Regions from separate parts of the Stenotrophomonas sp. 28608_Sma genome, predicted to be linked through region 4. Evidence: predicted binding sites of a transcription regulator. Region 4 holds the regulator's gene; each other region holds the start of a gene.
The links. Region 4 encodes FliA, which starts transcription of late flagellar genes. Its sites were predicted from a motif close to TAAAGTTTNNCNNNCNNNGGCCGATAA; they were not measured.

Region 1 (4,168 bases), 2.2 Mb from region 4:
TCGCCGGCATGCGCGAGCGTCTGGCGGCCGTACAGGGGCGGCTGGAGTTGGCCCGAACGGCGCAGGGCGGCATGCATCTGACCGCGCGGTTGCCGGCATGAGTGCCGCCATGATCAGGGTGGCGCTGGCCGATGACCAGGCGCTGGTCCGCGCCGGCCTGCGCGCCCTGTTACAGGGGCTGGGCGTGGACGTGGTGCTGGAGGCCGAGGATGGCCAGGCCCTGCTGGATGCGCTGGATACGCAGCGCGTGGACGTGGTGCTCAGTGACATCCGCATGCCCGGGCTGGATGGGATCGAGGCACTGCGCCAGCTGCGCACGCGCGGCGATGCCACGCCGTGGCTGCTGCTGACCACCTTCGATGAAAGTGATCTGCTGCTGCGCGCCAGCGAGGCCGGCGCACAGGGCTTCCTGCTCAAGGATGCCGCGCCGGCCGACCTGCGCGAGGCCATCGAACGCGTTGCCGCTGGCGAGACCCTGCTGCTGCCGGTCAGTACCGATCCGGTGCGCGCGCGTTACCGCTTCCACGATGAAGCGCCGCCCACCGATACCTTCGGCGAACGTGAAGTGGCAATCCTGCGCCTGCTGGCCGGGGGCTACAGCAACAAGGAGATCGCGCGCAGCCTGTTCCTGGCCGAGGGCACGGTGAAGAACTACGTGTCCGCCATCCTGGACAAGCTCGGCACCCGCGACCGTACCCGCGCGGTCCTGAAGGCGATTACCCTGCGCATCATCTGAGTGGAGGTGGCAAGGAGTGTCAGTGAACCCGATCCTGCATGTGGAAATCCCGGCGACTGACCTGGACCGGGCCATCACGTTCTACCAGCGATGGCTGCAGGTCGCGGTGGACAAACCTGTCGTGCTGCACGACTGCCGGATGGCCTATCTGCCGTTCTCCGATGAGGCCGCCGGTGCCAGCATTGCGCTGGTGCACGGCGCGGACTATCTGCCTTCCGAGCAGGGCGCGCGCATCTACATCGGCGTCGATGATCTGGATGCCAGCCTTGAGCGTGCGCTGCAGGCCGGAGCCGAGCTGCGCTTCGGCCCGGCCGATGCCGGCGATTGGCGCGTGGCCGAGATCCGCGACAGCGAAGGCAACCGTATCGCACTGCAGGCGCGCACAGCGCCGTAACGTCAACGCTGCGGTGCGCGCATCTGTAGAGTCGAGCTTGCTCGACTGATTTTGGCGTCGCCGTAGATGCATCAGTCGAGCAAGCTCGACTCTACAGCGTCGGGGCACGCGAGCGCTGCAGCCAGTCGTTGATCGCGGGATCCAGCCGCGGGTCGTCCGGCAGCTGGATGCCGAAGCGCTGCTCCAGCACGTCGCGCACATCACCCACATCATGCAGCGGGCGCTTGTCCGGTGCCTGTCCGGGGCGGTACTCGGTGTAGTTGCCGCTGCCGATGGTGCGGCGCCAGTCCGGCCCGGTCAGCGATGCGCGCAGCTGGCCGGGGAAACTGGAATCGGGATGGGTGCACACGTACCAGTTGCCCACCACGTTGTCGATCGGCGCCGGCGCCTGCAGATCGAAGCGGTACATCACCCGCCAGCCGTCGCTGGATTCGGCCGACAGCATGAAATCACCGCCGTCTTCCAACCGCTGCAACAGATAGCGTTCGTGCGGGGTGGCCTGCGGCTGCGGGTCATGCAGGCGCAGCGGTACGGTCGGGGTCAGGCTGCCAAAACCGGCATCCACCAGCCAGTCATCGCCGTCCACGTGCACGCGCAGCAGCAGATGGGTACGCGCGGTCAGTTCGCCGTCCTGGGCGGCCAGCAGTACGCGCGCGCTCAATGGCTGGGCATCGAAGCCCAAGGCCTGCAGCAGCGCCAGCAACCCACCATTGAGCTCGAAGCAGTAGCCACCGCGGCGCTCGTCAAGCAGCTTGCGCTGCACGCTGTCCAGGTCGATCGGCACCGCATCGCGCAGCAGGCAGCTGAGGGTTTCGAAGGGCAGCAGTGCGTTGTGGCGCTGCTGCAGCAGGGTCAGGCCGGCCAGGGTCCGTGGTGGCGGCGCATCCAGCTGCAGGCGCTGCAGGTAGCGGGGGACATCGAGCGTCGTCATGGGGGCACCGGGCGGGGAAGGGAGGTCCACTGTGCTCCCCCAACCGGGGTTGAGGTCAAGCACGGCGGCCGTGTCATGTCCCCGTCGCCTGCACCCGGTACAAAGACCGCGTCCGCCAGCGACGGGGGGACGCAGACGAAACAGGGCCTAAAGCTGCTCTGAATCCGGCCGATACAGGTGCGTCCTTCCGCCTGGAGTCTGTCATGTCGGCCGTTGTTCCCCACCTCCGGTCCCTGCGCACGCGTCTTGCCACGTTGCGCTCGGCGTCCCCCGGCCTGCTGCTGTGGCTGCAACCACACCGGCTCAGCGTGGCCAACAAGCTCAAGGCGACCCTGTGGGTCTGTGGCCTGGGGCTGGTGGCGATCGCCGCCGTCTACGCCTGGACTGGCCATGCCAACGCCCTGGCCGCGCGCAGCCAGGCCAGCTACCAGCGCGGCAGCGACCTGGCTGCCAGCCTGTCCACGCGGGTGGCCGAAGCGCGCCGCCTGCAGACCCAGTATGCACGCAGTTTCGATGATGCTGACCGCAGCCAGTTGCTGGCAACACAGAAGGCCCTGCAGGCTGACCTGCAGGCGCTTCGCGCGATGCCGATGGACGCCGGCCGGCGCAAGGCGCTGCAGGCGCTGACCGAAGCCGCCGACGCGTTCTCGCAGGGTGTGGCCGCCCTGTTCGAACGGGTCGACGAGATGGGCCGCGGTGAGGCCGGCCTCGCTGCACAGCTGCAGCAGGCCGCCGAAACCCTGCAGGCGCAGGTGGATGCGCTGCAGCGGCCGTCGCTGGCGCTGTCCCTGCAGAAGATGCGAAGGCAGGAGGCCCTGCTGCTGCTCGACGGTGATTCCACCCACGCCGACCGCGCCAGCGAGGAAAAGCTGCCGTTCGACCTCGCGCTGGCGGGCCTGCCCGCGGATGCGCAGGACGCTCTGCGCACCGGGATGGAGGGCTATCAAGGCGCCCTGCTGGGGTATACCGCTGCCCGCGTCGGCCTGGATGTGGAAGCGCAGTCGCTGCTGGATACCGCCGCGGGCGTAGCGCCGGCGCTTGCCGCTTTCCAGCAGGTGCAGGTGGCAGCGCTGGCCAAGGCGCAGGCGCGCCAGCAGGTCGGCGCGCGCACGATGAGCGTGCTGTTCGCAATGACCCTGCTGCTGGTGGCCGGCGTGCTGATCACCAGCCTGGTGCTGGTGCTGCGTGCGGTGCGCCAGCCGATCCAGGACACCCTGCGTTTCGCCAGCGACATCGCCGACGACCGCCTCGACACCACTCTGCGCGTCTACAACGCCAACGATGAGATCGGCCAGCTTGCCCAGCGCCTGGTCGACATGCAGCAGCGCCTGCGCGCGCGCATCGAGACCGAACGTGCTGTGGCGCGCGGCAACACCCGCGTGCGCCAAGCGCTGGACAGTGCGCAGACCGGGCTGATGGTGGTCGATGCCGAAGGCCTGGTGGCGTACGCCAATCCGGCGCTGCTGGAGCAGCTGGAACGTCAGGGCGATGAGCTGGTGGGGAGCGATGCGGTACGCCTGCATCCGGCGCTGGCCAGCCTGGCTGGCCAGCGACAACGCGAAGAACGCGAGATCGGCCATTCCGGTGTGCGCTATCAGCTGGTCGCCAATCCCATTGTCGACGAGGGGCATTTCCTCGGCGTGGCGGTCGAATGGCGCAGTCGCGCGCTGGAAACCCTGCTGGAAACCGAAGTGGCAGCCCTGGTCGACGCGGCCGCGCACGGTGACCTGCACGGTCGCATCGCGCTGGAGGGGAAGCAGGGCTTTGTGCGTACGTTGTCGACCAGCATCAATCGTCTGTTGACCACCTTCGAGACCAACCTTGGCGATCTGCAGGCGCTTCTGGCCGCGCTGGCCCGCGGTGACCTCAGCGTGCGCATGGAAGGTGAACTGCAGGGCGTGTTCGCGCGCATGCGCGACGATGCCAACGCCACCGTCGCGCAACTGGGCCGCATCGTCACCCGCATCCAGCAGGCCACGTCCAGCCTCGACACCGGTGTTGGTGAGATCGTCGCCGGTCACCATGATCTGTCGCAGCGTACCGAACAGCAGGCGGCCAACCTGGAAGAGACGGCAGCGTCGATGCACGAGCTGACCGACACTGTTGG
Region 2 (4,168 bases), 2.4 Mb from region 4:
TCAGCAGGGCCAGCTCGGTGCGCGTGGGGTAGTACTCGGGGGTCTGCGTGATCTGCTCGAACAGTCGCGAGCCACGCGCATCGTAGAAGTACTTGGACGGCAGCTGGCGCGGCGTACGTGAGAGTCCGGCCACTACGTCGGAGAGGATCTGCTGCCGCCCGGGGGTGAGATCGGTCAATGCCTGCAGCGCGTCATGCACGGTGCTCATGTGAGGTCCCTGGCCAGGCGCAGCCCGGAGAACTGCCAGCGCGCCGGCGGCATGAAGAAGTTGCGGTAGCTGGCACGCACATGGCCGCGGGGTGTCGCGCAGCTGCCGCCACGCAGCACCCACTGCCCGCACATGAACTTGCCGTTGTACTCACCGAGGTTGCCGGTGAAGGGACGGAAGCCCGGATAGGCGCCATACGCGCTGTGGGTCCACTCCCAGACATCGCCGAACAGCTGCCGCATTCCACTGCCCTGCGCTGCCTGCGGATGCAGCCGGTCGTCGTCAGCGAAATGGCCGCGCAGCGGCTGCGACGCAGCGGCGGCTTCCCATTCGTACTCGCTGGGCAGGCGCGCGCCGGACCAGCGGGCGCAGGCATCGGCCTCGTAGTAGCTGAGGTGGCAGACCGGCGCGTGCGGATCCAGTTCGCGCCAACCGCCCAGGGTGTACTCGCGCTGCAGGGCGTCATCCCAGTACAGCGGGTGCTGCCAGCCCTCGGCTTCGCGCAGCGCCCAGCCTTCGCTGAGCCACCAGCGCGGTTCGCGGTAGCCGCCGGCGTCGATGAAGGCCCGATACTCGGCATTGCTGACGGGACGCTCGGCCAATGCGTGCGCGGGGAGCAGCACCCGGTGCGCTGGCGATTCGTTGTCGTAGGCGAACGCGGCCTGCTGCGGCCATGCCGCGGCGCCGACGGTGACGATGCGCTCGGGTGATTCGATCCAGCCCTGCGCACTGGCAGCGCTGGTGGCAGGCTGCAGGTCCTCGCGGTAGGTGGGCTGCAATGGGTTGCACCAGAACGCATGCTTGATGTCGGTGAGCAGCAGTTCCTGGTGCTGCTGCTCGTGCTGCAGGCCCAGCTGCAGATGTTGCAGTGCCTGTTCATCGAGATCGCCCGCCGCCAACCGCGATTGCACCTGCGCATCGACCTGCTGGCGGTAGTCGCGCACCTGCTGCAGCGACGGGCGCGACAGCAACCCGCGCTGTGGCCGCGCATGCGCCGGGCCGATGCTCTTGTAGTAGCTGTTGAACAGGTAGTCCCAGGCCGGGTCATGCGCTGGCGCGGTGCCGAAACCCGCCAGCACGAAGCGTTCGAAGAACCAGGTGGTGTGGGCCAGGTGCCATTTGCTCGGGCTGGCGTCAGCCATGCTCTGCAGCATGGCGTCCTCGGCACTGAGCGGCGCGGCCAACTGCAGGCTGCGCGTCCGTACACGGGCGAACTGGCGGGCGAGATCGTGCTGCGGGGCAGCGACGGCGGCGGGTACGCTGTCCATGTGGGCAGCATCGGCGCTGGACGGTGAGTGCGACGTCATGGTTCGGCGTCACTTCGTTCACATGGATGAGCCTGCCGCATTCAAGATGCAGGCACGCACGCCGCTAACGGCAATGCTGCGGCCGCGTCGTCACCGCGCTGGAATTCCTGCTTGCCCCTGCATCCGCTCCGCCAGCCTGCGCATTACCTGTTCGTGCTGCCTGCCGTGCTGGTTGCCGTGGTGGTGTGGACCGCATTGGATACCGCAGACGTGGCCAGCCCGGCCCAGCGCGTCCTGCCCTGGCTGATGGCCTGCCTCGGTGCCGGCCTGGCCCTGCTCTACCACCAGGTGCGCACGTTGTGCCTGCTGATGGTTGTGGCGGTGATGTTCGCGCTGCTGCACCAGGACGTCGCTGGCTACCTGCGCAATGGCCATGTCACCACGCTGACACCGCTGCGCTTCCACGCCATCTCGGCCTGGTTGCCGCTGTTGTCTGCCGGCCTTGCGTTGTGGCCGGAGCGCGGACGGCGGCGCCAGGACCTGCTGCTGCGCGGTATTGCCAGCGGCACCCCGGTGATGATCTTCCTGCTGCTGGCCACACAGCAGCCGCGCGGCATGCACGATCTGCTGTCGAACCGTCACTGGGCCTGGATTCCCGCCGACTGGAACGCGCTGGCGCAGCTGCCGGCGCTGCTGTTCCTGCTGGCGACCGCAGCGTTGGGCTGGCAGGCGTGGCGGCATCCTCGGCCACTGCACACGGCGATGCTGCTGGCCCTGCTGTGCCTGTGGTGGATGCTGCCGCGGATCTTCCTGCAGCCGGTGCTGCTGCCGGCGCTGAGCAGCGCCGCCCTGCTGCTGATGCTGGGCGCGATGCTGCAGGAGTCCTTCCACATGGCCTTCCGCGATGAGTTGACCGGCCTGCCGGGGCGACGGGCATTCAACGAGACCCTGCAGCGGGCACGCGGCATCTACAGCATCGCGATGGTGGACGTGGACCACTTCAAGTCATTCAACGACACCCATGGCCACGACACCGGAGACGATGTACTGCGCCTGGTGGCCTCGCGGCTGGCGCGGGTGGGCGACGGTGGCCGTGCATTCCGCTATGGCGGTGAGGAGTTCGCGGTGGTGTTCCTGGACCGCCCTGCGGCGGCCTGCATGGATGCCGTGGAGGCGCTGCGGCAGAGCATCGAGGAGACCCGCATGCAGCTGCGCGACCGCAGCACCCGCAGCCGTGATGACGAAGCCGGCCGACAGCAGCGCGGACGCGGTGGCAGCGGCCAGGTGGTACAGGTGACGGTGAGCATCGGGCTGGCCGACAGCCGCGTGGATCCGCGCCCGATGGCGGTGGTCAAGGCCGCCGACCAGGCGCTGTACGTGGCCAAGGACGGGGGTCGCAACCAGGTGCACGCGCACGGCGGCCAGCGCGTGCTGGCTGCGCGCAGCGCGTAGGGCTCAGGCCGCGTCGAGGTAGTACCAGCGGCCGTCGATGCGCTGGAAGCGGCTGTGTTCGGTCATCTTGACCGCACTGCCGCCGCCGACGCGATAGCGCGCGGTGAAGCGGACATCGGCGCTGTCAGCACCGGTGACGGTGTGCTCGTGCAGGGTCAGGCCCAGCCAATGGGTACGCTGGCCGGGTGCATCATCCAGCGTCAACTCGGCCGGACGCGTGTCCGGATGCCAGCTCTGGCGCAGGTAGTCAGCCAGACCGCGCACGTAGGCGCTGTAGCGCGAACGCATCAGGCGCTCGGCATCGGGCGCGGCTTCGCCGGCGTGGAAACGGCCGCAGCAGGCTGCATAGTCGGCGGGAAGGCCACAGGGACAGGGATCGGCGGGTTTTCGGCTCATGCCGGCATTGTCGCCGGGTTGCGCGGATTGATCCACGCGCGGCACGGGCCAGCTGAAGCAGGACAGGCGTATGCTGTCGCGCCCCCACCTTGATTGATCGCCGTGCTGGAACTGGTTCCCCCTGAGTTGTGGTGGCTGGTGGTGATCGCCTTCATCGCCGGTCTTGTGGATGCCGCCGTGGGTGGCGGTGGCCTGGTTCAGCTGCCCGGCCTGTTCACGGTGCTGCCGCAGCAGACGCCGGCGATGCTGTTCGGTACCAACAAGTTCAGTTCGATGTTCGGCACCGGTGCGGCTGCCTGGCGCTATGCGCGCAACGTGCGCTTCCCGTGGAAGCCGGTGCTGTTCGCGGCCGGCACCGCCTTCATCTTCTCCTTCGCCGGGGCCACCGCGGTGAGCCTGCTGCCCAAGGACGCGGTGCGCCCACTGGTGCTGGTGCTGCTGATCGCGATGTTGGCCTACACGTTGTGGAAAAAGGACTTCGGCGCGCTGCACCGGCCGCAGGAGATCGGCCGCCGCGAGCTGACCATCGCACTGGCCATTGGTGCGGCGATCGGCTTCTACGATGGTTTCTTCGGGCCGGGCACCGGCAGCTTCCTGATCTTCCTGTTCGTGCGCTTCTTCGGCCTGGATTTTCTGCGCGCGTCGGCCGCGTCGAAGGTGGTGAACCTGGCGACCAATGTGGCGGCGATCTCGTTCTTCGTGCCGACCGGCAACATCCTGTGGCTGTTCGCGCTGCCGATGGCGGCGGCCAACATCATCGGTTCGGTGGTGGGCACGCGGTTGGCGCTGAAGGGCGGCACGCCGTTCATCCGCAAGCTGTTCGTGGGGCTGGTGGTGGTGCTGATCGCGCGGATGGCGTGGGATA
Region 3 (4,168 bases), 960 kb from region 4:
GAGATATCGGCCATGATGTCGGTCACGCGCTGCACCGAGGCCACGATCTCGCCCATCGTGGTGCCCGCCTGGCGGACCAGCGCCGAGCCGTCGGCGACCTTGCCGACCGAATCCTCGATCAGCCCCTTGATCTCCTTGGCCGCACCCGCCGAGCGCTGCGCCAGCGTACGCACTTCGCTGGCCACCACTGCAAAGCCCCTGCCCTGCTCGCCGGCGCGCGCAGCTTCGACCGCCGCGTTCAGCGCGAGGATATTGGTCTGGAAGGCGATGCCATCGATGACGCTGATGATCTCGGCGATCTTCTTCGACGATGCCTCGATGGCCGACATCGTGGTGACCACCTGGCCCACCACTTCACCGCCCTGGGAAGCAACACCATGCGCGCCGATGGCCAATTGGTTGGCCTGCCGTGCATGCTCGGCATTCTGCTTCACGGTGGAGGTCAGTTCCTCCATCGATGCTGCCGTTTCTTCCAGGTTCGCCGCCTGCTGTTCGGTACGCCGCGACAGGTCGGTGTTGCCCGAAGCGATTTCACCTGCGGCCAGATTGATGCTGGAGGCGCTGGACTGGATGCGGCCGACGATCTGCTTGAGCTGGTCGACGGTGGCATTGCAGTCATCACGCATGCGCGCGAACACGCCATGGAAATCACCCTGCATGCGCACAGTCAGGTCGCCGCGCGAGATGGCCTGCAGCAGGGTCGAGACCTGCACCAGGTTCTCGTCGGTGGTCTGCATCAGGCGGTTGAGCCCGGCCACCATGTCGCGGAAATCATAGGCGAAGCGATCTTCGTCGCCGCGCAGGCTGAAGTCGCCTGCCGCAGCCGCTGTCGCCAACCGGCGGATCTCGCTGTTGATCGCCGACAGGCTGGACTTGGTTTCGTCCATCGCCTGGGTGATCGCCGCCTTCTCGCCCGGCAGCGGTTCCATGTCCACCGACAGATCGCCGCGTGCGTAGTGTTTCATCACCTCGATCAGCCGGTTCTGTACCTGCACGTGCGATCCAACCAGCGCATTGGTCTCATGCACCATGCGCCCGTAGTCACCGGGGAACGCGCTCTCGTCCATGCGGTAGCTGAGGCTGCCGGCATCGTGCTGGCGGGCCAGCTCTCCCTGTGCCGCCATCACCGACTGCAGCTGTGCCTGCATGCGCTGCATCGACTTCAGCAGCTGGGTCACCTCGTCGTTGCCGGTGGCGTCGATGCTGCTGTCCAGGCGGCCACTGGCGATGCCGTCGGCCAGCTTCACCGCTCCTTCCAGCGGGCGGGTCAGGCTGCGGGTGATCGCCCAGGCCGCCAACGTCCCCAGCAACAGGCTCAGTGCCCCGAACGCGATCGACAGGGTGCCGGTCCACGATTCGGTTGCGCGGTACTCTTCGCGGCTGCGTTCGGTCAGTGTTTCCTGGTGGCGCAGCAGGGCCGAAATGGATTCATTCCAGGCCGTTGCCAATCCGTGCTCGGCCAGCAGCTCCTTCGCTGCACCATCGAAATCCCCCGCCTTCATGCGCTCATGCAATTGCTGGGTTGATGCATCGGTGGCCTTGCGAGCCGCCTCGATGCGCGCGACCAGGGTATCGCCGGTAGCGTCACGCGGAATCTTGATGTACTTGGCCCAGATACCGTCATAGGTCCGCGACAACTCCTGGGCACGCTGGTAATCCTTGTCGAACTCGTCACCCCGCTTGATCACCATCAGGCGACGATGCATCAGCACCGCGTTGTTGGTATCAAGCATGTCATTCAACAGGCGCATCTTCACCATGTTGACGTCCACCACTTTCTCGAACTGGGCGGATTTCAGCTGATTCCCATACAGCACCAGGCCGACGATGGCCATGATGAACAGCAGCAGCAGACCGAAGCCGGCGCCAAGCCGGGATCCCACACGGAGATTACGTAAGGCAAGCATCTCAATTCCCTTGATCGTGGCCGTACGTTCGATGGCGGCGCAGCGGAGGGAAACTTTACGGGACTTTATATATGGACCGATCCAAATATATGGAACTGTGCAGGCAGTCAGAAAATGCGGCGACCGATAATGGCGCCATATCCTTATCGAATAGCGCTGACACGCCAGCGCCCGATGAAAATCACGCAGGATTAACACCATAATAACGCCACCCCATCCAGGGCGGCCCGGATTATCTGCGCCGGACACAACCGTCGCCCCGGAGGGCTACAGTCTGCAGATGACACGGATCCTGCACATCGAAGGCGCGTCCATCAACGACATCGCCAGCCTCTACGTGGAAATCAATCGTGTATTCATGGCCGACGAAGACTGGCCGCTGGGCGCAAGCCTGGACGCGCTTGATGACCTGCTGCACGGGGGCTACGGCGCGCTCGCCGGTCATGCCACCGCCACGGTGGTGTGGCGCGACATCGCCCACAGCCGCGAGGCACTGGGCCGCGAGACCACGCGCGCCTGGCTGCAGTCGAAACTCGATCAGGGCGGCAGGTTCAACGGTCCGGCCATCCACGCTCAGTTGACGGCACTGTCGCTTGGCCAGGGACAGACCTACTTCGAGATCGTCATGGAGATCTTCGGCAGCCATCCGCAGATCACCCTGGTGCCAGGCTGAGCACTCTGCAGCAACCAGCCTCATCAGCTCAAAGCTTGGCCAGGGCCTCGCCCAGACGGCGTGGGAACGCCACTTCGCTGGCCAGGTGCCATGCGCGTGCATTGGCGCCCAGCCGGGTCCACTCGGCCTCGTCCATCGCCAGCGCACGCTCGACGGCGTGTTCCAGCGCCTTCTCATCCACATGCCAGGTCCTGGACAGATGGCAGGGCTCGCCCTCGTGCGCGGCAACCAGGATGCCGCGGCTGTCGTCGATCATCTGATTCATCGGCGCGCCATCGCAGGTGATCACCACCGCCCCGCAGCTCATCGCTTCCACCAGGTAATGGCCCCAGCCTTCGGTCTGCGACAGGCACAGGTGGAACGCATGTTCGTTCTGCAGGCGCTGCACCTCCTGGTCGGGCAGCCGCTCGCGGACGATCCGCAGGTTCGCGGCCCCGCCCTCATCTTCGTCCGAAGGGCCGCCGCGCAGGATGGTCAGCAAGGGCCACTCCGGATGGCGCTTCCAGACCTCGACCAGCGTTGCCGTGCCCTTCATGCGGCTGGTACCGGCCGCATGCAGGAAAGTGCGCGGCCTGCGCGGCACCGCCGGGTCGTAGCGGTCACGGCTGCAGAAACCGACTTCCAGCGCGCGCATGCCCAGCGCATTGAAGATGCGCGTAGCGTCTTCGGTCTTGGTCAACAACGCATCGAACCGCGGCAGGATCCGCAGGCTGCGTGCGGACACCCATTCCGGATTCGGAATCAACAGATTGACCTCGGCCAGTCCGAAGCTTGCCGGCCGGACATGCTCCAGCGAGATGTTGATGTCGAACCGGGCCGGCGTGCGCCCCAGGCTCAGCCACGAGGCCAGCAGCCTGCGCAGGCACATCCCGCGGAGCTTCCAGGCCCCCCCATTGCGCACCGCGTCCAGACGGCTGACCGTCACCGTGTGCCCGAGCTGCTGCAACGAGCGCTCGATCACCTGGATGTCATGGGACAGGCCACGCTGGTTGTCGGCGGCCAGCAGGTGGATATGCGCCATCAGGAGGGACTCCCTGGCCGGCGCAGGTCGCGCGCAGGCAAGGCGGTCGCCAGCATGAAGCCCAGCACCAGGTAGAAATAGAACGAATGCGGCATCGCCCGGTAGAACACGTTGTCCGTGAACGCCGACAGCGCATAGACGATGACCACGGCAAGTCCGGCGGTGGCGATCATCGCGGTGATGTCGTCGGCGTGGCCGAGGCGCCGCACGAAATGGATGCCCGGCAGGATGAAGACCAGCAGCATGATCAGCAGCAACGGCACGCCACCGGTCACCGCCGCTTCCAGGTACTCGTTGTGCGGATGGTTGTAGCGGAAGATCGACTCGGACACCTCGCCGCGGGCGATGCCCTCACGTGCATAGGTACCGAACTGGTTCAGGCCCACCCCTGCCACGGGATGCTCGGCGAAGGCGTCGACCGCCACGCCCCACATAGCGATGCGCTCACGGACCGAGCCGACCTCGTTTTCCTGGTTGAAACCGGAGATCTCGCCACTAACCTCACCGAAGCGCTGGATCACCTCATGGTTCAGCACCGAGGTGGCACCGACCACGCCAATGACCAGG
Region 4 (4,168 bases):
GGCATCGCGGTGCATGAGGCCAACAGCGGCACCGACCTGGACCAGCTGCTGGAACGCTTGAAGGACTACAAGCTGGTGCTGATCGACACCGCCGGCCTGGGCCCGCGCGACCGCGCACTGGCCGCCCAGCTGCAGTGGCTGCGTGCCGCCCGCCAGGTCCGCACCCTGCTGGTGCTGCCGGCCAACACCAGCTTCGGCGACATGGACGAGGTGGTCCGCCGCTTCGGCGCCGCCAACCTGCAGGGCCTGGTACTGAGCAAGCTGGACGAGACCGGCCGCTTCGGCAACGCCCTGTCGGTGGCCGTGGATCATGCCCTGCCGATCACCTGGGTGACCGATGGCCAGGACGTCCCGGAGGACCTGCACCGGGCCAGTGCAGCCAATCTTGTACTTCGCCTTGAAGATTTGCGCCGCGCGGCCGATATGCCCTGCAACCCGGAGTTGAACCATGCCGTCGCGTGAGTACGCCAAGCTGACCAAGACCTTCCCGCTGTCGGCCACCCGCAGCGAGCCGCTCGGCCCTGTGCGCACCATTGCGGTCACTGGCGGCAAGGGCGGCGTGGGCAAGACGAATGTGTCGGCCAACCTGGCCGTGGCACTGGCTGGCATGGGCAAGCGCACGCTGCTGCTGGACGCCGACCTCGGCCTGGCCAACATCGACGTGATCCTGGGGCTGAACCCCACCTTTACGCTGGCCGACCTGGTCGCCGGCCGCTGCACGCTGGATGACGTCATCGTCGAAGGCCCGAACGGCGTGCTGGTGGTCCCGGCCGCATCCGGCCGCCGCCACATGGCCGAGCTGGCCCCGGCTGAGCACGTTGGCCTGGTCAACGTGTTCTCCGAGCTGGAGCGCGAGCTGGACATCATGGTGGTGGACACTGCCGCGGGCATCACCGATGGCGTGCTGACCTTCTGCCAGGCCGCACAGGACACCGTGGTGGTGGTCTGTGACGAGCCGGCCTCGATCACCGACGCCTACGCACTGATCAAGGTGCTGTCGCGCGAGCGCGGCGTGGACCGCATCCAGGTGGTGGCCAACATGGTGCGCGACCCGAACGAGGGCCGCGTGCTGTACGAAAAGCTGACCCGCGTCTGCGAGAAGTTCCTCGCCGATGTCTCGCTGAACTACCTGGGCTGCGTGCCGCAGGACGATTGGCTGCGCCTGTCGGTGCAGCGCCAGCAGCCGGTGGTGAAGGCCTATCCGTCCAGCCCGGCGGCGCTGGCGATCACCGAGATCGCGCGCCGTACCGCGCGCTGGCAGGCGCCGACCGAACCGCGTGGCGGCGTCGAGTTCTTCCTCGAACGCATCCTCAAGCAGCGTGGGGTGACGGCATGAAAGGCGCAGCCCAGTACAGGGAAGTGCAGCGCTCGGCGGCGAACGAAGTCATCGCCCAGCATTCGGACCTGGTGCGGCGCATCGCCCACCACCTGGCCGCGCGCCTGCCGGCCAGCGTCGAGGTCGACGACCTGATCCAGGCCGGCATGATGGGCCTGATCGAAGCCTCGCGCAGCTATGACGCCGACCAGGGTGCTTCTTTCGAGACCTACGCCTCGATCCGCATCCGTGGTTCGATGATCGACGAGATCCGCCGTGGTGACTGGGTCCCGCGCTCGGTGCACCGCCGTGCACGTGATGCCGCCGCCACCATCCGCCGCCTGGAACAGAGCAGTGGCCGTGCCGCCAGCGCCACTGAAGTGGCCGCCGCGATGGAGATGCCGCTGCCTGAGTACCTGCGGCTGATGGAAGACGCTGCACGTGGCCAGGTGCTGAGCCTGGAATCGCGCATCGAGGACCAGGGCGAGCTGGACACCGTCGCCCAGGGCGGGCCGACCCCGCAGCAGGTACTGGAGCGCGGTGAGTTCGGTCGCGAGCTGGGCAAGGCCATCGGCCACCTGCCCGAGCGCGAACAACTGGTGCTCTCGCTGTACTACGAGCAGGAACTGAACCTGAAGGAGATCGGCGCGGTGCTCGGCGTGAGCGAGTCGCGGGTCTGCCAGATCCACGGCCAGGCGGTACTGCGCCTGCGTGGCCGGCTGAAGCTGTTCGAGGCTGCCGACGCAGGCCTCGAAGAATGAACATCCCCGAGGCGGCTGCCCCCGGCCGTCCGGAATGAACAACAAAGGAATTCTGCTTTGAACAAGAACATGCGCATCCTGATCGTCGACGACTTCTCGACCATGCGTCGAATCGTCAAGAACCTGCTGGGCGATCTGGGCTTCACCAATACCGCCGAAGCCGAGGACGGGCATGCCGCGCTGTCGCTGCTGCAGAGCCAGCCGTTCGATTTCGTGGTCACCGACTGGAACATGCCGGTGATGACCGGCATCGAGCTGCTCAAGGCCATCCGTGCCGATGCCAAGCTGAAGACCCTGCCGGTGCTGATGGTCACGGCAGAAGCCAAGCGCGAGCAGATCATCGAAGCCGCCCAGAGCGGCGTGAACGGCTACATCATCAAGCCGTTCACCGCGCAGACGCTGGAAGAGAAGCTCGGCAAGATCTTCGAACGCCTGGCGGCCAGCGCCTGATGGATACCACGGTCGACAAGAACGCCCTCGCCCTGCGCCTGCAGGAGGCTCTGGACGCACTCGAGTCCGGTGACGAGGCCGCCTGGCGGCAGCGCATCGATGGGCTGGTCGCGCTGCGCACGCAGCCGATGATGAGCGGCCTCTCGCGGCTGGCCCGCGAGCTGGGACAGGCGCTGGGCGAACTGCCGACCGTGCCGAGCGAAGCCGGCGAACTGGACGACGCCTGCGCGCGACTGGACCACGTGGTGGCGATGACCGAACAGGCGACGCACCGCACCCTGGACCTGGCCGAGGAATGCCGCAGCCTGACCGAACAGCTGCGCGCTGAAGGCCTGCAGCCGGGCCAGGACGCGCAGCTCGAGCGCATCCGCCACAACCTGACCGAGATCGCCCTGACCCAGAGCTACCAGGACCTGACCGGGCAGATCATCCGTCGCGTGGTCGGCATCGTCCGCCGCGTGCACGAAGGCTTCGGCGCGCTCGGCCTGCCGCCGGAACAGCATCGCACCGACCCGGAACTGGCCGGGCCGGCACTGAAGGGACTGGACCGCCACGCGGTCTCGCAGAACGACGCCGACGACCTGTTGTCGGATCTGGGGCTGTAAGCATGAGCGCGGTATCCGACGACATCACTGCCGATTTCATCATCGAGGCGCAGGAGATCCTGGATCGCCTCGGCGAACAGCTGGTGTCGCTGGAGCAGGCACCGCAGGACAGCGACCAGCTCAACGCGGTGTTCCGCGGCTACCACACGCTCAAGGGCGGCGCCGGCTTCCTCGGCGTCACCGCCATGGTAGAGCTGTGCCATGCCGCTGAAGAGGCGCTGGGCGCCGCACGTGCCGGCCAGGCCGTGCTGCAGGCCCACCACTTCGACGCGGCCCAGCAATCGCTGGACTACCTGCAGTCGATGCTGGACGCGGTTTCCTCCGGCACCGAGCCGGGCTATGCGCCGCCGGACCTGATCGCACAGTTCGACGTGCACGGCGGTGCCGTGGCTGCACCCGCCGCCGCAGCAGCACCCACCGCGGGTGGCAGCGACCTGATCACCGACGACGAATTCGAGGCGCTGCTCGACCAGCTGCATGGTGGCAACGCGCCGACCGCGGTCGCGCCAGCGAAGAAGGCCGACGACGGACTGATCAGCGAAGACGAGTTCGAAGCCCTGCTCGACCAGCTGCACGGTGGCGCGGCACCGGGCACCAAGCCTGCGGCCGTGGTGGCACCGGCACCGATCGCAGCGCCGCGCCCGGTCGCCGCACCGGCACCGGTGGCGAAGCCGGCCGCCAAGCCGCTGGCCGAGGCCGAACATACCGTGCGCGTGGACACCAAGCGCCTGGACGCGATCGTCAACCTGATCGGCGAACTGGTGCTGTCACGCAATCGGCTCAAGACCCTGCGTGCGCGCCTGCGCGATGAAGAGCTGGACCGGGCAGTGTCCACTCTGGATATCGCCACCGCCCGCCTGCAGTCGGCAGTGATGCGCACCCGCATGCAGCCGGTGGGCAAGGTGTTCTCGCGCTTCCCCAAGGTTGCCCGCGACGTCGCCCGCTCGCTGAAGAAGGAAGTGGACCTGGAACTGATCGGCGCCGAGACCGAGCTCGACCGCAACCTGGTGGAAGCGCTGGCCGACCCGCTGGTGCAC

Region 1: a site for FliA is predicted at 2,210-2,236, ahead of ACZLHH_RS21355 (methyl-accepting chemotaxis protein). Genes of this name have one in related genera too.
Region 2: a site for FliA is predicted at 1,557-1,583, ahead of ACZLHH_RS23350 (GGDEF domain-containing protein). Genes of this name have one in related genera too.
Region 3: a site for FliA is predicted at 1,939-1,965, ahead of ACZLHH_RS06200 (methyl-accepting chemotaxis protein). Genes of this name have one in related genera too.

What each region holds. Positions count from the first base shown of each region.
Region 1 is NZ_CM151308.1:4,526,164-4,530,331, reverse strand. Features, by position in the region: gene ACZLHH_RS21375 (sensor histidine kinase) at 1-101, shown strand, start outside; gene ACZLHH_RS21370 (response regulator transcription factor) at 98-736, shown strand; gene ACZLHH_RS21365 (VOC family protein) at 759-1,130, shown strand; gene ACZLHH_RS21360 (arylamine N-acetyltransferase family protein) at 1,222-2,061, opposite strand; gene ACZLHH_RS21355 (methyl-accepting chemotaxis protein) at 2,265-4,168, shown strand, end outside.
Region 2 is NZ_CM151308.1:4,967,113-4,971,280, forward strand. Features, by position in the region: gene egtD (L-histidine N(alpha)-methyltransferase) at 1-208, opposite strand, end outside; gene egtB (ergothioneine biosynthesis protein EgtB) at 205-1,476, opposite strand; gene ACZLHH_RS23350 (GGDEF domain-containing protein) at 1,627-2,907, shown strand; gene ACZLHH_RS23355 (YchJ family protein) at 2,911-3,303, opposite strand; gene ACZLHH_RS23360 (sulfite exporter TauE/SafE family protein) at 3,406-4,168, shown strand, end outside.
Region 3 is NZ_CM151308.1:1,353,864-1,358,031, reverse strand. Features, by position in the region: gene ACZLHH_RS06200 (methyl-accepting chemotaxis protein) at 1-1,907, opposite strand, end outside; gene ACZLHH_RS06195 (barstar family protein) at 2,188-2,580, shown strand; gene ACZLHH_RS06190 (glycosyltransferase) at 2,609-3,601, opposite strand; gene ACZLHH_RS06185 (O-antigen ligase family protein) at 3,601-4,168, opposite strand, start outside.
Region 4 is NZ_CM151308.1:2,316,162-2,320,329, reverse strand. Features, by position in the region: gene flhF (flagellar biosynthesis GTPase FlhF) at 1-462, shown strand, start outside; gene ACZLHH_RS10835 (MinD/ParA family ATP-binding protein) at 449-1,336, shown strand; gene ACZLHH_RS10830 (RNA polymerase sigma factor FliA) at 1,333-2,076, shown strand; gene cheY (chemotaxis response regulator CheY) at 2,134-2,526, shown strand; gene ACZLHH_RS10820 (protein phosphatase CheZ) at 2,526-3,131, shown strand; gene ACZLHH_RS10815 (chemotaxis protein CheA) at 3,134-4,168, shown strand, end outside.